Regions from separate parts of the Streptomyces venetus genome, predicted to be linked through region 3. Evidence: riboswitches for the same ligand, from Rfam matches in the RefSeq annotation. Region 3 holds a riboswitch; each other region holds the start of a gene.
The links. Region 3 has a riboswitch for cobalamin ahead of ABEA82_RS06005 (ribonucleoside-diphosphate reductase subunit alpha). Riboswitches for the same ligand answer to the same signal wherever they lie in the genome.
Positions count from the first base shown of each region.

Region 1 (4,191 bases), on a different contig from region 3:
ACAGATCCCGTACCTGGCCAAGGGCGACCGCCGGCCGCCCCGCGGTGTGCGCGGCTACCCCGTCCGCGAGGCGTACGGCCTGGTGTTCGTCTTCCCGGGCGACCCGCAGCGGGCCGCGGCCACGCCGCTGCCCGAGCTGCCGGCCTTCGGCTCACCGCGGTACCGGACCATGACGTACTCCAAGACCGTGCGCTGCCACTACTCGTTCATGCACGAGAACCTCCTCGACATGAACCACCAGTTCCTGCACCGGGGCGTGGTCGGCAGACTCCACCCCGAACTGCTGGGCTACCGGAGCGACGAGCGCTCGGTGGAGGCCGGCTACCTGTTCACCCACACCGGGGGAAGACGCAGCCGCAGCGCCGGCCTGCTGGCCTCCGAGGGGGTCGGGGGCGGCACCGCCGATGTCATGACGATCCGCACCGAGTACCCGTACCAGACCCTCGAACTGGTGCCGGAGAACGCCGACCGCCCGGCCTTCCGCCTCTGGGCGGCCTACGTCCCCGAGGACGCCGAGCAGCGCAGGTGTCACGCCTACGGCCTGCTCATGATCGAGAAACCCCGGATCCCCGGCCTCCTCCACCTGGCCTGGCCGTTCGTCCGGCGCTTCACCGAGCGCGTGTTCGCCGAGGACCGCATGGCGGTGGAAGCGGAGCAACGGGCCTGGGACGAGCAGGGGGAGGACCGCAACCACGAGGTGTTCCCGCTGATCCTCGACGTCCGCGAGGTGCTGCGCGCGAACGGCGTCCCCATCGAGGCCCGGCCCGCGGGGTGCGGCGGCGCCTCGCTGTGCGGGGGCGCGCGGCTCTCCGCCGGTGCCCAGGGTCAGGAGTGACCTGACGCCGTGGCCGTGGCGTCCGGCTCAGCGGCTTCCGGTGTGTCCGGGGTGTCCGGCGCGTTGTCGTCCAGGCCACCGCGGAGAGCGGCGATCGCGAAGGCCGTCATGGACGCCAGGCCGAGCAGCGCGAGCGGCCCCCAGATCGCCGGGATCGACCAGAGCGGCCAGTCGTTGGCGGACTGCGCCCACAGCGTCAGGACGGCCGCGCCGGCCATGCCGACGCCGTGCCCCCGTACCACCGAGGCCGCCTTCGCATGACGTCGGTCGCCCCGCGCGAACAGGGGCCACCCCCCGCCGACGACGGCGGGCAGCCCGAACGAGAAGCAGATCAGGGCGCCGCCGAGACGGTCCTCGGGCCACCCGACCGGTGAATCGGACGTCCGCTGCCGCCGATCGCCGTCGTCCCGCACCTCGACGACATCCCCGTGCCAGATCAGGCCCACGACCTTGTCGCCCGGCTCCAGCTCCGACACCACCGGATCGGCGTGCGGGAACGTCACCTCCCAGGGCTTGCCGGAGGGCAGCACCAACTCCGCCTCGGGTGAGGCGTTCCGCTCCCCGCGGTGCGTGTCGGCCCTGCGGACGGTGAACTCCTGCTCCCACCGGCACCCCGACGCCTTCAGCTGGACCGAGGCGCACGCCGGCGCGGCACGGAACTCCCGCTCCCGGTCCAGCGCTCCGCGCACCTCCAGGGCACTGGCCACCCCGAAGACGAGAGCCAGAACCCCCATCAGCAGCCACGCCACGCTCCCCGCCGTACGCCGCTTCCCCGCCCCCACCGAGCCTCCCCGTTCCTCACACAACCCCCTCGAACCGTACCCGAACCCGCCGGCGGGGCCCTGCCCGTGACCGCCGGGCGAAGCCGTAAAGCCGGTCGGCAACTGCCGTCCTGCCCCGGCCCCATGGCAAGATGACCGGCGAACAAGGCGACGGCGGAACGAGGAAGCCGGTGTGAATCCGGCGCGGTCCCGCCACTGTGATCGGTGAGCCGTTCCCGACAGGCCACTGCCCGCGAGGGTGGGAAGGCCGGGACCGGCGTCGACCCGAGAGCCAGGAGACTCACGCGGTCGCCTCCTCGACGAACCACCGGGGCGGATCTCCCCGGGAGAGAGGGAAGGTGCGGCATGTCCGCAACGCCGGCCGGAGGGCTTCCGTGCCGCATCGTCGTGTGCCGGGACTGCTGCTGCGGCAGCGGCAAGGTGACCGGTGTCGACCACACCGCCCAGACCGAGCGGCTGCGCGCTGCCGCGCCGGTCCGGATCTCCGACTGCCTCGACGTCTGCGACCAGGCCAACGTCATCGTCGTCCAGCCCTCCGCCGCGGGCCGGGCGGCCGGCGGGCGGCCGGTGTGGCTCGGGCTGGTCAACGACCCCGCCGCGACCGAGGACATCGTCTACTGGGTCCGGGAGGGCGGTCCCGGTGTCGCCCCCCGGCCCGAGATCCTCGACCTGTACGCCTTCAGCCCGCTCGCGAAACGGCGCCCGGGCCGCTCATGAGGACCACCGGCAGCTTCAGGACTCCTTTCCGTGCATCAGGGCGGGGTCGACCGTGCTGGGGCGTTCCGACCAGAACGCGGGGGCCGTCAGTCGCCACACGACCATCAGGACCACGCCCGTGAGGGCGATGCCGATGCCGATGACGAGCGGTGGGCCGATCCCGAACCACGAGACGCCGCTGTAGGAGTTGGCGGGGTCGGCCATGTCCGACACGGACTCCACCAGCAGCCATGCCAGCAGCCCGGCACCGACCAGCGGGCCGAGGCCGATCAGCAGGAAGTCGCGGACGCTGCGGGTCAGTTCGCGGCGGTAGTAGACCGCGCACGCCAGACCCGTGAGCGCGTAGTAGAACGCGATCAGCAGGGACAGGGCGGTCAGGGAGTCGAAGAGCGCGTTCTCGCTGATGTGGAAGAGGACGAGGTACCAGACGATGGCGATGCCCGCGACCCACCAGGTGCTCACGTCGGGGGTGCGGTACCGCGGGTGGATGCGGCCGAAGTGCGCGGGCAGGGCGTGCCGGCGTGCCATGGACAGCCCGGTGCGCGAGGCCGGGATGATCGTCGTCTGCGTGGAGGCGAGCGCGGACGTCGACACCGCCAGCAGCACCACCCAGTCCCAGCCGCCCATCGCCTCCTCGGCGAGCAGCGCGAAGATGAACTCCTCCTCCGCCGCGTTCTCGGCGAGGTAGGCCGTCCCGGCGTAGGCCACGACCGCGAAGGCGACCGCGACGTAGGTCACCAGCAGCAGCACCGTCGACCACACGGCCGCCTTGCCGGGCGCGATCGCCGAGTCCTCGACCTCCTCGGTGAGGTTGACCGCCGACTCCCAGCCCCAGTAGATGAACACGCCCAGCAGCAGGGACGAGGTGAGCGGCGCCCCGCCGGCTCCGAACGGGTTCAGCCAGCTGATCTTCGGCTCGACGGAGTCCAGGGTGCCGGTGTCGGCGTAGACGCGGTACAGGGCCACCACGGCGAAGGCGAGCAGGCAGGCGACCTGCGCCAGGATGAGGACGTTCTGCACCTTGGCCGACACGTCGATGCCGATGACGCAGACGGCCGTCATCACCAGGATGAGCAGCACGGTGAGCACCTGGCGCACGACGTCGTTGTCGGCCCAGCTGTCCAGGCCGACGGCGAGCAGGAAGAAGGTCACGGCGACGTCCGCGAGCGACCCGACCACCAGCACACCCGTCATCGTGATGGCCCAGCCGCCGAGCCATCCCGCCCACGGTCCCATGGCCCGGGTGACCCACGAGAAGGTCGTGCCGCAGTCCTGGTCCACCTTGTTGAGGTAGTAGAACGCGGACGCGATCAGCAGCATGGGCACGAACGACGCGACCATCACCCCGGGGGCGTAGATGCCGACCAGCGCCACGACCGGGCCGATGACCGCTGCCACGGAGTAGGCCGGGGAGGTCGCGTTGAGCCCGATGACCAGCGCGTCGAGGAACCCGATCGCGTCGGGCTTCAGACTCGCGGACGGTGGCGGCCCCGCGCCCGTGATCTCGTCGGCCATGCGCTTCACTCCCGTTGTGCGTGGACGGCTCCATACAACAGGCAGGGGTGAGGCATTTTTGCCATTGATGGCGCTTTCGTGGTTTATGTCGGGCTCCGGTCGGCATCAGGAATCGCTTCCGCGTACGAGGTGCCCGGTACGGTTGAGGGATGCTGCCCGAGGTCACCGCCACCCGCTACATCGCGCCCCTGCGTTCCGGCGGCTCCGTCCCCGGCATCGTGGAGGCCGACGACCTGGGTACCTACGTCGTGAAGTTCACCGGCTCCGCACAGGGCCGCAAGGCACTGGTCGCCGAGGTCGTCGTGGGTGAACTGGCCCGGGCTCTCGGGCTGCGGTTCCCCG
Region 1 is NZ_BAABET010000006.1:544,587-548,777, reverse strand. Features, by position in the region: gene ABEA82_RS22480 (Rieske 2Fe-2S domain-containing protein) at 1-835, shown strand, start outside; gene ABEA82_RS22475 (hypothetical protein) at 826-1,617, opposite strand; cobalamin riboswitch at 1,778-1,899, shown strand; gene ABEA82_RS22470 ((2Fe-2S) ferredoxin domain-containing protein) at 1,963-2,334, shown strand; gene ABEA82_RS22465 (APC family permease) at 2,350-3,849, opposite strand; gene ABEA82_RS22460 (HipA family kinase) at 3,999-4,191, shown strand, end outside.
Region 1: it holds a riboswitch for cobalamin, as region 3 does, so the genes downstream of both, ABEA82_RS22470 ((2Fe-2S) ferredoxin domain-containing protein) here and ABEA82_RS06005 (ribonucleoside-diphosphate reductase subunit alpha) in region 3, are expected to answer to the same signal.

Region 2 (4,191 bases), on a different contig from region 3:
GGCGATGTCGGCGCCCTCCAGCAGGGCCGGAAGCTCCTCCCGGGCGTCCACACGGGTCGGATTGCCGATCCGGTACGAGGCACCGGAGGCGGCCCGGGCCGCCAGCAGGTCCGTGTCGGCGGTCGACAACAACAACACAGTGCTCATGCGGGCGCTCCCGGTGGGATGAAGGGCAGTCCTCGCGGCGCGCCCGACTCGATGAGCCGCCACAGCGCGTCCGTGTCCGCGTGCTGTTCGATCAGGTCGCCGAGCCGGTCGAGCTGCTCCTCGCGCAGCGCGGCGAACGACGTGTCGGGCGCGGGCACGAAACGGCGGCCCGCGGCGGCCGCCACCTCGCGCAGGAAGGCCCGCCGGAACCCGTCCGACTCCAGCGAGCCGTGCCAGTGCGTGCCCCAGGTCTGCCCGACCCGGCAGCCGTCCAGGAAGGGTTCCCCTCCGGTGACGTCCGCGATCCCGTGATGGATCTCGTAGCCCTCGACGCGCTCGCCGAGGGCTTCCCCGACCGGCCGGGTCAGGGTCTTCTCCCGGGCGAACCGCACGCGGACGGGAAGGACCCCGAGCCCCGCCACGCTCCCCTTCCGGCTCTCGACGTCGTCCTCGATGTGCTCGCCGAGCACCTGGAAGCCGCCGCAGACGCCGAGGACGGGCCGCCCCTCGGCGACCCTGCGCCGCAGCGCCTCGGCGAGCCCCCGCTCGTGCAGCCACTCCAGCGCGCGGACCGTCCCCCGGGTCCCCGGGACGACGACGAGATCGGCGTCGGCGAGCTCCTCCGGCCGGTCCACGAACCGCACCACCACACCCGGTTCGGCGGCCAGGGCGTCCACGTCGGTGAAGTTGGACATGAGGGGGATCGCGCAGACGGCGATCCGCAGGACGTCCTCCCCGACGGGCGGGGCGACGGTCGACTCGCGCACCGTGCCGCGCAGGGACACCCGCAGTCCGTCCTCCTCGTCGATGCCGAGCCCGTGCCGGAAGGGCAGGACGCCGTAGGTGTGCCGTCCGGTGAGCCCGTGCAGCATGTCCAGGCCGGGCTCCAGCAGACTCACGTCCCCGCGGAACTTGTTGACGAGGAACCCGGCGACGAGCTCCTGGTCCTCGGGCGAGAGCAGGGCGACGGTCCCGAAGAACGAGGCGAAGACCCCGCCGCGGTCGATGTCGCCGACGACGAGCACGGGCAGCCGCGCGCCCCGCGCGATCCCCATGTTGACGATGTCCGTCCGCCGCAGATTGATCTCGGCGGGAGAACCGGCCCCCTCACAGATCACCGCGTCATACGTGCCCCGCAACTCGGCGAGGCAGTCGAGAACGGTCCCGAGCAGTTTCTGCTGGCGCCCCCCGTGGTAGCCGCGCGCGCTCAACTCGCCCACCGGCTTGCCCATCAGCACGACCTGGCTGCTGCGCTCGCCACCGGGCTTGAGCAGCACGGGGTTCATCAGCGCGGTCGGCTCGACGCGGCAGGCCTGGGCCTGCATGGCCTGCGCACGCCCGATCTCGGCGCCCTCCCTCGTCACGAAGGAGTTGAGGGACATGTTCTGCGCCTTGAAGGGCGCGACCTTGACGCCCTGCCGGACCAGCCACCGGCAGATCCCCGCCGTGACGACGCTCTTGCCGGCGTCCGAGGTGGTGCCGGCGACAAGAAGCCCACCGCTCATACTCACTGCCCCCTCTTCAACAGCCGCGCACCGGCGCACACCCCGAGCGCGAGCCAGGTGACGCGCCGCGACAGCCGCACGGCCCGTGCGACGTCGTGCGTGTCGACGGCACGCCCTTCCGTGTTCAGCACGGGCCGGTGCTCCACCCGCCCGCCGTACGAGAGCGTCCCGCCCAGCCGCACCCCGAGCGCTCCGGCGAAAGAGGCCTCCACGGGCCCGGCGTTGGGGCTCGGATGCTTCGCCGCGTCCGCCCGCCAGGCCCGTACGGCCCCGCGCGGATCCGGTCCGGCCAGCGTCGCGAGCACGGCGGTCAGCCGGGCCCCCGGCCACCCCGCGAGGTCGTCCAGCCGGGCGGAGGCCCACCCGTACCGCCGGTACCGGGCGGACTTGTGCCCGACCATGGCGTCGAGGGTGTTGACGGCCCGGAAGCCGAGAAGCCCCGGTACACCCCCGACGGCCCCCCACACGAGAGCCCCCACGACCGCGTCGGAGGTGTTCTCGGCGACGGACTCGACGACGGCCCGGGCGATCCCGTCGGCGTCGAGTGCCTGCGGATCCCGCCCGCACAGATGCGGCAGCCGCGCACGGGCCGCTTCGACGTCCCCCGCCTCCAGGGCCCGCCCGATGGCCCGCGCCTCCCGGGCGAGCGAAGTCCCCCCGACCACGGCCCAGGTGGCGGCGCCGGTCAGCGCGACGGAGGCGACGGCGGAGGTACGGACGGCACGTGCGGCGATGGCCCCGAGCGCGACGGCACCGCCCGCGCACACGGTGGTGTGCAGCGTGCCCCACCCCCGGTGGTCCCGCCACAACACCCGCTCCACGGCACCCGCGGCCCGCCCGAACACGGCGACGGGATGCCCTCGGCGAGGATCGCCGAGCAGCAGGTCACCGATGAGGCCGGCGGCGGCGCCGTACGCGAAGACGCGACCGGCACCCATGGGCTCAGCCGCCCACGGAAGCGGTCAGGGGCGGGGTACTCGACCTCGAACGGCAGCCGCGCATCGCGATATGTCCTCACTCAGGGTGTCCACGCCCTGGTTCGACTAGACCGGCGGTGAGAGTTCCTGGCTCCCGGGGATCACTACCCCGGTGACAGTGGCGGGACCGCGCCGGACTTCCACCGGCTTCCTCTCCTGCCGCCGTACTGGCCCCGGCAGTCCACCACGGCCGCGAACGGCCGTCAACTTGCCGTTGACCTGCGAGGGGAGAGTGTGCAGAACCCCACACCGGGTGGGGGCGGTACGACGCCGAGTCGCCCGCACACGACACCCGCACACGACAACCGGGCGGCACAGGGCCGAAGCCCCGCGCCGCCCGGCGACAAGCAGTCGTGGTCAGGCCACGATCAGGTAGATCCCGTACCCGACGGCCGCCGCACACGCCGCGAAGCAGGCGTACGCGCCGGTGACCGCGAGGCCGGCCGAACCGCCCTGCGCGGCCGCCCGCTCCTGGCGGGACAGGCCGGTGATGCCGAGGGTGAACAGGCCCACCAGGGCCACGGTGACCACGAGGCTGACGCCGAAGACGGAGCCGAGGGCCGCCCAGTCGATCTTCATGGCAGAGGTTCTCCTTGTAACCGCGTGGGCGGGATCAGACCGGGGTGGACGTGGTGGTCGTGGCGGCGGCTTCCCGTTCGGCCTCCGCCTGGGCCGGGAACGTGGGCAGCGACTCCTCCGATGCCGTGCCGCCCGCCGGCGGCGGCGTGACCGCGGCCATCGCCGTGGTCACCACACCGGCCGGCTCCGTCTCCTCGGCGGCGTTGACGTTGGTGTGGTCGATGACCTCACGCCGGGAGAGCTTCCAGATCACCGCGCTGGAGGCGACCAGGAAGACCGCCACCACCGCCGTGCCCCAGTCGCCGAAGCCGGTGACGTACTCGGCGAGCGCGCCCACCAGGGCCGCCGCCGGCAGGGTCAGGGCCCAGGCGACGAACATCCGCGTCGCCGTCGACCAGCGGACGACGCCGCCCTTGCGGCCGAGGCCCGCGCCCATCACCGAGCCGGACACGGAGTGGGTGGTGGAGAGGGAGAAGCCGAGGTGGGAGGAGGCCAGGATGACCGTCGCCGCGCTGGTCTGGGCGGCGAAGCCCTGCTGCGGCTGAAGGTCCGTCAGGCCCTTGCCCATCGTGCGGATGATGCGCCAGCCGCCGAGGTAGGTGCCGAGGGCGATGGCGAGCCCCGCCGAGAGGATGACCCACAGGGGCGGGTCGGAGTCGGGGGCGACGGCGCCGCCGGCGACCAGGGCGAGGGTGATGACACCCATCGTCTTCTGGGCGTCGTTGGTGCCGTGCGCCAGGGAGACCAGGCCCGCCGAGGCGATCTGGCCGGCCCGGTAGCCCTTCTCGGACGCCTTGCCGTCGGCCTTCTTCCCGAGGGAGTACGTCAGCCGGGTGGCGAACATCGCCGCGATGCCCGCGACCAGCGGCGCGGCGATCGCCGGGATCAGCACCTTGGTGACCAGCACGTCGCCGTGCACCGCGCCGACGCCCGCCGAGGCGATCGTGGCGCCGATCAGGCCGCCCATCAGGGCGTGCGAGGAG
Region 2 is NZ_BAABET010000015.1:81,916-86,106, forward strand. Features, by position in the region: gene cobN (cobaltochelatase subunit CobN) at 1-147, opposite strand, end outside; gene ABEA82_RS36380 (cobyric acid synthase) at 144-1,652, opposite strand; gene ABEA82_RS36385 (cobalamin biosynthesis protein) at 1,655-2,590, opposite strand; cobalamin riboswitch at 2,692-2,830, opposite strand; gene ABEA82_RS36390 (hypothetical protein) at 2,987-3,208, opposite strand; gene ABEA82_RS36395 (inorganic phosphate transporter) at 3,243-4,191, opposite strand, start outside.
Region 2: it holds a riboswitch for cobalamin, as region 3 does, so the genes downstream of both, ABEA82_RS36385 (cobalamin biosynthesis protein) here and ABEA82_RS06005 (ribonucleoside-diphosphate reductase subunit alpha) in region 3, are expected to answer to the same signal.

Region 3 (4,191 bases):
GGGCATCGGCGGCGGCGAGAACACCAACTGGTTCATCAAGGACCTGCCGCTGCTGATCGCCTTCGGCGTGCTGGCGGCGTACACGTACTCGTCGGGTCTACGGGCACCCGCGCTGATCGCGTTCGTGAAGGACACGCTGATCTACATCGTCATCGCGGTGGCGATCATCTACATCCCGATCAAGCTGGGCGGCTTCGACGACATCTTCGCCAAGGCGGGCGACGCGTTCAGCCAGACCAACCCGGCGACGGGCGCGCCACGCGGTGCGCTGGCGCCGCCGGAGACGGGCCAGTGGACGTACGCCACGCTGGCGCTGGGCTCCGCGCTCGCCCTCTTCATGTACCCGCACTCCATCACGGCGACGCTGTCCTCGAAGAGCCGTGAGGTGATCCGCCGCAACACCACGATCCTGCCGCTGTACTCCCTCATGCTGGGCCTGCTGGCACTGCTCGGCTTCATGGCGATCGCGGCCGGGATCAAGGTGCAGAACGGGCAGCTGGCGATCCCGCAGCTGTTCGAGACCATGTTCCCGGACTGGTTCGCGGGTGTGGCCTTCGCGGCGATCGGCATCGGAGCGCTCGTGCCGGCGGCCATCATGTCCATCGCGGCCGCGAACCTCTTCACCCGCAACATCTACAAGGACTTCATCAGGCCCGACGCCACGCCCGAACAGGAGACCAAGGTCTCCAAGCTGGTCTCGCTGCTGGTGAAGGTGGGCGCGCTGGCCTTCGTCCTCACCATGGACAAGACGGTCGCCATCAACTTCCAGCTCCTCGGCGGCATCTGGATCCTCCAGACCTTCCCGGCGCTGGTCGGCGGCCTGTTCACCCGCTGGTTCCACCGCTGGGCGCTGCTCGCGGGCTGGGCGGTCGGCATGGTCTACGGCACGGTCGCCGCGTACGGTGTCGCCTCTCCGACCCAGAAGCACTTCGGCGGCTCCGCCAAGGAGATCCCCGGCATCGGCGAGATCGGCTACATCGGCCTCACGGCGTTCGTCCTGAACGTGGTGGTGACGGTGGTCCTGACCTTCGTCCTGAGGGCCGTCAAGGCCCCCGACGGCATCGACCAGACCAAGCCGGAGGACTACACGGCGGACGCGGGCGACCCCGGGGTCCAGGTGGAACTCCCGCCTGCCACCGCTGGTTCCGCGCACTAGGTCCAAGGGCGCGGGAAACTGCGCGAACAACCGCATACACCCCCGCAGCGGGCCACCGTGACAAAGCGTCACGGTGGCCCGCTGCCCTGTTCGACACAACATCTGGGGGTGCCACCGGAACCCGGCACAAGATGTATGCTCATGCTCGCTGTCGCCGCAGGGGAATCCGGTGCGAATCCGGAACTGTCCCGCAACGGTGTACTTGTGCATGTCTGTCTCCAGGGACGTCACGCACAGGAGTCAGTCCGAGGACCTGCCGACAGCGCACCCGGCCGCCGGCCGGTGTGCCCTGACGTCCGGGCCTCGTGGAATGGGCCGGTGGACGCGACGCCGTGTGCGCTCGTGTGCTGCCCCCCGCCCTCGACGAGGCCCCGTGCCGAGCGAGGGAGAGCCCCACGTGACCATCGCGCCAGCCGATCCGGTCTCAGCCGCCGAGGAACAGCACGACGGTCCCGGTGCCGCGCTGTTGCGGACCCTGACCGAGCTGACCGCCGACCTCCCCGACACCGACCCCGGCCGGGTCGCCGCCGCCGCGTTGCGCGGCCGGTCGGCGCGAGCCGACGAGGCGGAGTTGCGGGACCTGGCGACGGAGGCCGCGGCCGGTCTGATCTCCGAGGACCCCGCCTACTCCCGGCTGGCCGCCCGGCTGCTGACGATCGGCATCCGCGCCGAGGCCGCCTCCCAGGGCGTCACGTCCTTCACCGAGTCCGTCGCGGTCGGGCACCGGGAGGGCCTCATCGCCGACCGGACCGCCGAGTTCGTACGGCTGCACGCGGCCCGGCTCGACGCGCTGATCGACCCCGTCGCCGACGACCGCTTCGGCTACTTCGGACTGCGCACGCTCCACAGCCGCTACCTGCTCCGGCACCCCCTCACCCGCAAGGTCGTCGAGACGCCCCAGCACTTCATGCTGCGCGTCGCCGCCGGCCTCGCGGAGGACGACACCGTCCGATCCGTCGACGAGGTCGCCGCGCTCTACCGGCTCATGAGCCGGCTCGACTACCTCCCCTCCTCCCCCACCCTGTTCAACTCCGGCACCCGGCACCCCCAGATGTCGTCCTGCTACCTCCTCGACTCCCCCAAGGACGAGCTGGACTCGATCTACGACCGGTACCACCAGGTGGCGCGGCTGTCGAAGCACGCCGGGGGCATCGGCCTCGCGTACTCCCGTATCCGCGCCCGCGGTTCACTGATCCGCGGCACCAACGGCCACTCCAACGGCATCGTCCCGTTCCTGAAGACCCTGGACGCCTCGGTCGCCGCCGTGAACCAGGGCGGCCGCCGCAAGGGCGCCGCCGCGGTCTACCTGGAGACCTGGCACTCCGACATCGAGGAGTTCCTGGAGCTGCGCGACAACACCGGCGAGGACGCCCGCCGTACGCACAACCTGAACCTCGCGCACTGGGTGCCGGACGAGTTCATGCGGCGGGTGAACGCCGACGCGCCGTGGTCGCTGTTCTCCCCCTCGGACGTGCCCGAGCTGGTCGACCTGTGGGGCGAGGAGTTCGACACCGCGTACCGGGCGGCCGAGGCGAAGGGCCTGGCGAAGAGGACCCTGCCCGCCCGCGAGCTGTACGGCCGCATGATGCGCACCCTCGCGCAGACCGGCAACGGCTGGATGACCTTCAAGGACGCCGCCAACCGCACCGCCAACCAGACGGCCGAGCCCGGACACGTCGTGCACTCCTCCAACCTCTGCACGGAGATCCTCGAGGTCACCAGCGACGGGGAGACTGCGGTCTGCAACCTGGGGTCGGTCAACCTCGGTGCCTTTGTCGACACATCGACCGGCGATCTCGACTGGGACCGGCTGGACGCCACCGTCCGCACCGCCGTGACCTTCCTCGACCGTGTCGTCGACATCAACTTCTACCCGACCGAGCAGGCCGGGCGGTCGAACTCCCGGTGGCGTCCGGTCGGCCTCGGCGCGATGGGTCTCCAGGACGTCTTCTTCAAGCTGCGTCTGCCTTTCGACTCGCCGGAGGCCAAGGCACTCTCCACCCGTATCGCCGAGCGGATCATGCTCGCCGCGTACGAGGCCTCCGCCGACCTGGCCGAGCGGAGCGGTCCGCTGCCGGCCTGGGAGAAGACCCGCACCGCCAGGGGCGTGCTGCACCCCGACCACTACGACGTCGAGCTCGCCTGGCCGGAGCGCTGGGCGGCCCTGCGGGAGCGCATCGCCACCACCGGCATGCGCAACTCCCTGCTCCTCGCCATCGCGCCCACGGCGACGATCGCCTCCATCGCGGGCGTGTACGAGTGCATCGAGCCGCAGGTGTCCAACCTGTTCAAGCGCGAGACGCTGTCGGGCGAGTTCCTCCAGGTCAACTCCTACCTGGTGGACGAGTTGAAGCGGCTCGGCGTGTGGGACGCCCGCAGCCGTGAGGCCCTGCGCGAGGCGAACGGCTCGGTGCAGGAGTTCGCCTGGATCCCCGAGGACGTCCGTGCCCTCTACCGCACGGCGTGGGAGATCCCGCAGCGCGGCCTGATCGACATGGCGGCGGCCAGGACCCCGTTCCTGGACCAGTCCCAGTCCCTGAATCTCTTCCTGGAGACGCCGACCATCGGCAAGCTCTCCTCGATGTACGCCTACGCCTGGAAGTCCGGGCTGAAGACGACGTACTACCTGCGGTCGCGTCCGGCGACCCGTATCGCCCGCGCCGCCCGGGCGAGCGTCCCCGTGCAGCAGACGGCACCGGACCCCGAAGCCGTCGCCTGCTCCCTGGAAAACCCCGAGTCCTGCGAGGCCTGCCAGTAATGACCACCCAGAACCTTCTCGACCCCGGCTTCGAGCTCACCCTGCGCCCCATGCGCTACCCGGACTTCTACGAGCGCTACCGGGACGCCATCAAGAACACCTGGACCGTGGAGGAGGTCGACCTCCACTCGGACGTCGCCGACCTCGCCAAGCTGTCACCGGCGGAGCAGCACCTGATCGGCCGCCTGGTCGCCTTCTTCGCGACGGGTGACTCGATCGTCGCGAACAACCTGGTGCTGACGCTGTACAAGCACATCAACTCCCCCGAGGCGCGGCT
Region 3 is NZ_BAABET010000002.1:244,274-248,464, forward strand. Features, by position in the region: gene mctP (monocarboxylate uptake permease MctP) at 1-1,156, shown strand, start outside; cobalamin riboswitch at 1,292-1,431, shown strand; gene ABEA82_RS06005 (ribonucleoside-diphosphate reductase subunit alpha) at 1,554-3,914, shown strand; gene ABEA82_RS06010 (ribonucleotide-diphosphate reductase subunit beta) at 3,914-4,191, shown strand, end outside.

Region 4 (4,191 bases), on a different contig from region 3:
TGCTCGACCTGGGCCTCCCGGCCGCCGTGCCCTGGCTGGTCCTCGCCGCCGTGACGGCCCTCGCGGTGACGCTGCTGCCGCGCCGGGTGGAGGGCGCGGCCGCCTGACACGGGTGGCCACGGCGGTCACGTGGCGCCAGTATCCTGGGTCGGCTGCGGCACCCCCACATCAACCTCCGCGGGAAAGCGGGGAGTTGCGCCTGCGGCGACGACCTTCCCACGAGCATGAGGACGAGGACGAGTGCTGCTAGCGGGCCGCTACCGGCTGGACACTGAGATCGGGCGCGGCGGAATGGGAGAAGTCTGGCGTGCGTACGACCAGATGCTCGCCAGGGCGGTGGCCGTCAAGTTACTGCTGCCGCAGGACACGGACGCGACGGCGGCCTCCCGGTTCCGTCTGGAGGCCCAGACCGCCGGGCGTCTCAACCACCCCAACCTCGTCGGTGTCCTGGACTTCGGCGAGCACGACAACCGGCTGTTCCTGGTGATGGAACTGGTCGACGGTGACAGCCTCTCCGGAGTGCTGGCCGTCTCCGGCGCGCTCACCGCCGAGCGGGTGGCGACCCTCGCCGCGCAGGCCGCCGCCGGACTCGCCGCCGCGCACGAGCAGGGCATCGTGCACCGGGACGTCAAGCCCGCCAACCTGCTGCTGGACGTCCACGGGACGCTCAAGATCGGTGACTTCGGCATCGCGCGCTTCCTCGACGATCCCGGCGCGGCACTCACGGCGACCGGCCAGATCGTCGGCACCGGCCTCTACCTGGCGCCGGAACGGGCCCTGGGCAAGCCCGCGAGCCCCGCCTCCGACATGTACTCCCTGGGCTGCGTGCTCTACCAGCTCCTCAGCGGCCGCCCGCCGTTCCAGGCGGACACCGCCGTGGCGCTCCTCCACCAGCATCTCGACAACACCCCCGTGCCGCCTCGCGAACTCGGTGTCACCGGTCTCCCGCCGGCCTTCGAGAGCTACCTGCTCGCCCTGCTCGCCAAGCGGCCCGAGGACCGGCCCACGGCCCAGCAGACCGCCGAGTGGTTCGCCGGCGGCGCCTGGCGGGGTCTGCCCGAGCCGCTGCCGGAGGCCGCGTTCCCGGCGCCGCCCTCCGAGCCGGGAACGTACGCGGCGGCCGAGAGCTCCGCCCCGGCCACGTACGCGCTGCCGACGGGGTCCCGCACCGCCCGGGAGGGGCGTTCACGTCGTGCCGCTCCGCGCAACGCGCCGGGCAACCGGCCGCGCGTGGCCGCGACGGCCGCCGCTGCGGCCCTCTTCCTGGCCGCGATGCTCGCCGGCATGATGTGGTTCGCTCCCGACGACACCGCGACGCAGGGCACGGAACCCGACGCGTCCCCGTCCGCGAGCAGCCCTGCCGCCCCCTCGTCAGCCGAGTCCGCCGACCCTCTCGGGTCCGCCCCGGCGGGCGACGGGGCGCCGACCGTCGGCACAGTGGCCGATGTCACTCCCTCCACCACGGCGCCCGCTCCCCCGACCTCCGCGGCCCCGGAACCGAGCTCCACGGCCCCGACGGAGGAGACGAGCGACACCAAGCCGGAGAAGGCGGACAAGCCCCAGGAGGCGAAGCCCGAGCCGTCCCAGGAGGGCGCGGGGGACGATGACGACGAGGGCGACGACTGAGGAGTTCTGCGCCGGTGTGCCGGGGGGCGCCCCTTGCGCGCCCCCTCGGGTGGCTTGTCATCGCCCTCGTCCCGGCACTACTGTCACCACGCCTTGGTGAACGGGAAATCCGGTGTGATGCCGGTGCGGCCCTCGCCACTGTGATCGGGAAGTCCGGCTCCGGCCCTCGCGGGCGGCCACTGGGTCCTCAGGGACCCGGGAAGGCGGAGTACGGGCGGTGGGACCCGTGAGCCAGGAGACCGGCCAAGGCGCGTCAACCATCCACGAGGTGCTGGAGAGGGTCTGCTGAGCCATGCACATAGCCGAGGGTTTCCTTCCTCCGGCGCACGCGGTCGCCTGGGGCGTCGCGTCGGCGCCGTTCGTCATCCACGGGGCCCGGTCACTCACCCGTGAGGTGCGCGAGCATCCCGAGAGCACTCTGCTCCTCGGTGCCTCCGGCGCCTTCACCTTCGTCCTGTCCGCCCTGAAGCTGCCCTCCGTCACCGGCAGTTGTTCCCACCCCACCGGCACGGGCCTGGGAGCCATCCTGTTCCGGCCGCCCATCATGGCGGTGCTGGGCACCATCACCCTGCTCTTCCAGGCCCTGCTGCTCGCGCACGGTGGTCTCACCACGCTCGGCGCCAACGTCTTCTCCATGGCGATCGTCGGGCCCTGGGCCGGATACGCGGTGTACAAGCTGCTGCGGCGGTTCGACGTGCCGCTGATGGTCACCGTGTTCTTCGCCGCGTTCGTCGCCGACCTGTCCACCTACTGCGTCACCAGCGTGCAGCTGGCGCTGGCCTTCCCCGACCCGGGCAGCGGGTTCCTGGGGGCGCTCGGCAAGTTCGGCTCCATCTTCGCGGTCACGCAGATTCCGCTCGCGGTGAGCGAGGGTCTGCTGACGGTGCTCGTGATGCGGCTGCTGGTGCAGTCCAGCAAGGGCGAACTGACCCGGCTGGGTGTGCTCCTCGCCGAGAAGCGGTCCCGGACCGAGGCCGGGACCGAGGCGGTGACCCGATGAGCAGGAACACGAAGATCAACGTTCTGCTGCTGGTCCTCGTGGCCGCGCTCGCCGTGCTGCCGCTCGCACTCGGCCTCGGCGACCACAAGAAGGAGCCGTTCACGGGCTCCGACGGCGAAGCCGAGACGGCGATCACCGAGATCAAGCCGGACTACAAGCCGTGGTTCTCGCCGCTGTACGAACCGCCGTCCGGTGAGATCGAGTCGGCCCTGTTCTCCCTCCAGGCGGCGCTCGGCGCCGGTGTCCTCGCCTACTACTTCGGCCTGCGCCGGGGGCGGCGGCAGGGCGAGCAGCGGGCACTGGAGCGGGTCGCGGCGAGCCAGGAGCATGACGCCGCCGAGGAGTCCACGGTCGAGAGGGCCTGAGTCGCGTGCTGCCGATCGACGCTGCGGCGCACAGCAGTCGCTGGCGCCGCCGTCATCCCGTGGACAAGGCCGTGCTCGGGCTGGGGCTGACCGTGCTGGCCGTCTCGCTGCCGCCCTGGCCGGGCGCGGCCCTGGTGCTCGTGACGGCCCTGGTGGTGCTGCTGGGTCCGGCCGGTGTGCCCTGGCAACGGCTGTGGCGGGCCTATCGGGTGCCGTTGGGGTTCTGTGTGACGGGCGCGGTCACGCTGCTGGTCCAGGTCGGCGGCCCGGGGGGTTTCGTCTCCCTCGCCCACGACGGGCCGGTCCGGGCCGGTGAGTTGCTGCTACGCACCTCCGCGGCCTCCCTGGGCGTGCTGCTGTTCGCCTTCACGACGCCCATGTCGGACCTGCTGCCGCGGCTGGTCCGGGCCGGGATCCCGGCGCCCGTCGTGGACGTGGCGCTGGTGACGTACCGCATGAGCTTCCTGCTGCTGGACTCCGTGCGCCGGGTCCGCGACGCGCAGGCCGCCCGGCTCGGGCACACCTCGCGGGCCGCCGCCTGGCGTTCGCTGGGCGGGCTCGGCGCCACCGCGTTCGTCCGGGCCTTCGACCGGGCGGCCCGCCTCCAGGCCGGTCTCGCCGGGCGCGGCTACGACGGCACGCTGCGCGTCCTGCTGCCCGAAGCCCGCGTCTCCGTCCGCTTCACGGCCGCCAGTTGTGCCCTCCTCGCGGCGCTGGCAGTCCTCACCTTCGCACTGGAAAGGCCGCTGACATGAGCGAGCCCGCCCTCGTCGCCCTGCGGGGCGCGTCCTTCGCCTACGAGGACGGCCCCGCCGTGCTCAGCAGCCTCGACTTCGACATCGCCGAGGGGCGTGCGCTCGCCCTGCTCGGCCGCAACGGCAGCGGCAAGACCACGCTGATGCGGCTGCTCAGCGGCGGACTGCGCCCGGACGAGGGCCGGTTGACGGTCGAGGGGCAGCCGGTGACCTACGACCGCAAGGGCCTGACGCGGCTGCGGACGACCGTCCAGCTGGTGGTGCAGGACCCGGACGACCAGTTGTTCGCGGCCTCCGTCGAACAGGACGTGTCGTTCGGTCCGCTGAACCTCGGTCTGCCCGACGGGGAGGTGCGGGCGCGGGTGGCGGAGGCGCTCGCCGCGCTGGACATCACCGCCCTGGCCGACCGGCCCACCCATCTGCTCTCCTATGGGCAGCGCAAACG
Region 4 is NZ_BAABET010000008.1:179,125-183,315, forward strand. Features, by position in the region: gene ABEA82_RS26005 (MDR family MFS transporter) at 1-107, shown strand, start outside; gene ABEA82_RS26010 (serine/threonine-protein kinase) at 292-1,626, shown strand; cobalamin riboswitch at 1,704-1,888, shown strand; gene ABEA82_RS26015 (energy-coupling factor ABC transporter permease) at 1,919-2,626, shown strand; gene ABEA82_RS26020 (energy-coupling factor ABC transporter substrate-binding protein) at 2,623-2,991, shown strand; gene cbiQ (cobalt ECF transporter T component CbiQ) at 2,997-3,746, shown strand; gene ABEA82_RS26030 (energy-coupling factor ABC transporter ATP-binding protein) at 3,743-4,191, shown strand, end outside.
Region 4: it holds a riboswitch for cobalamin, as region 3 does, so the genes downstream of both, ABEA82_RS26015 (energy-coupling factor ABC transporter permease) here and ABEA82_RS06005 (ribonucleoside-diphosphate reductase subunit alpha) in region 3, are expected to answer to the same signal.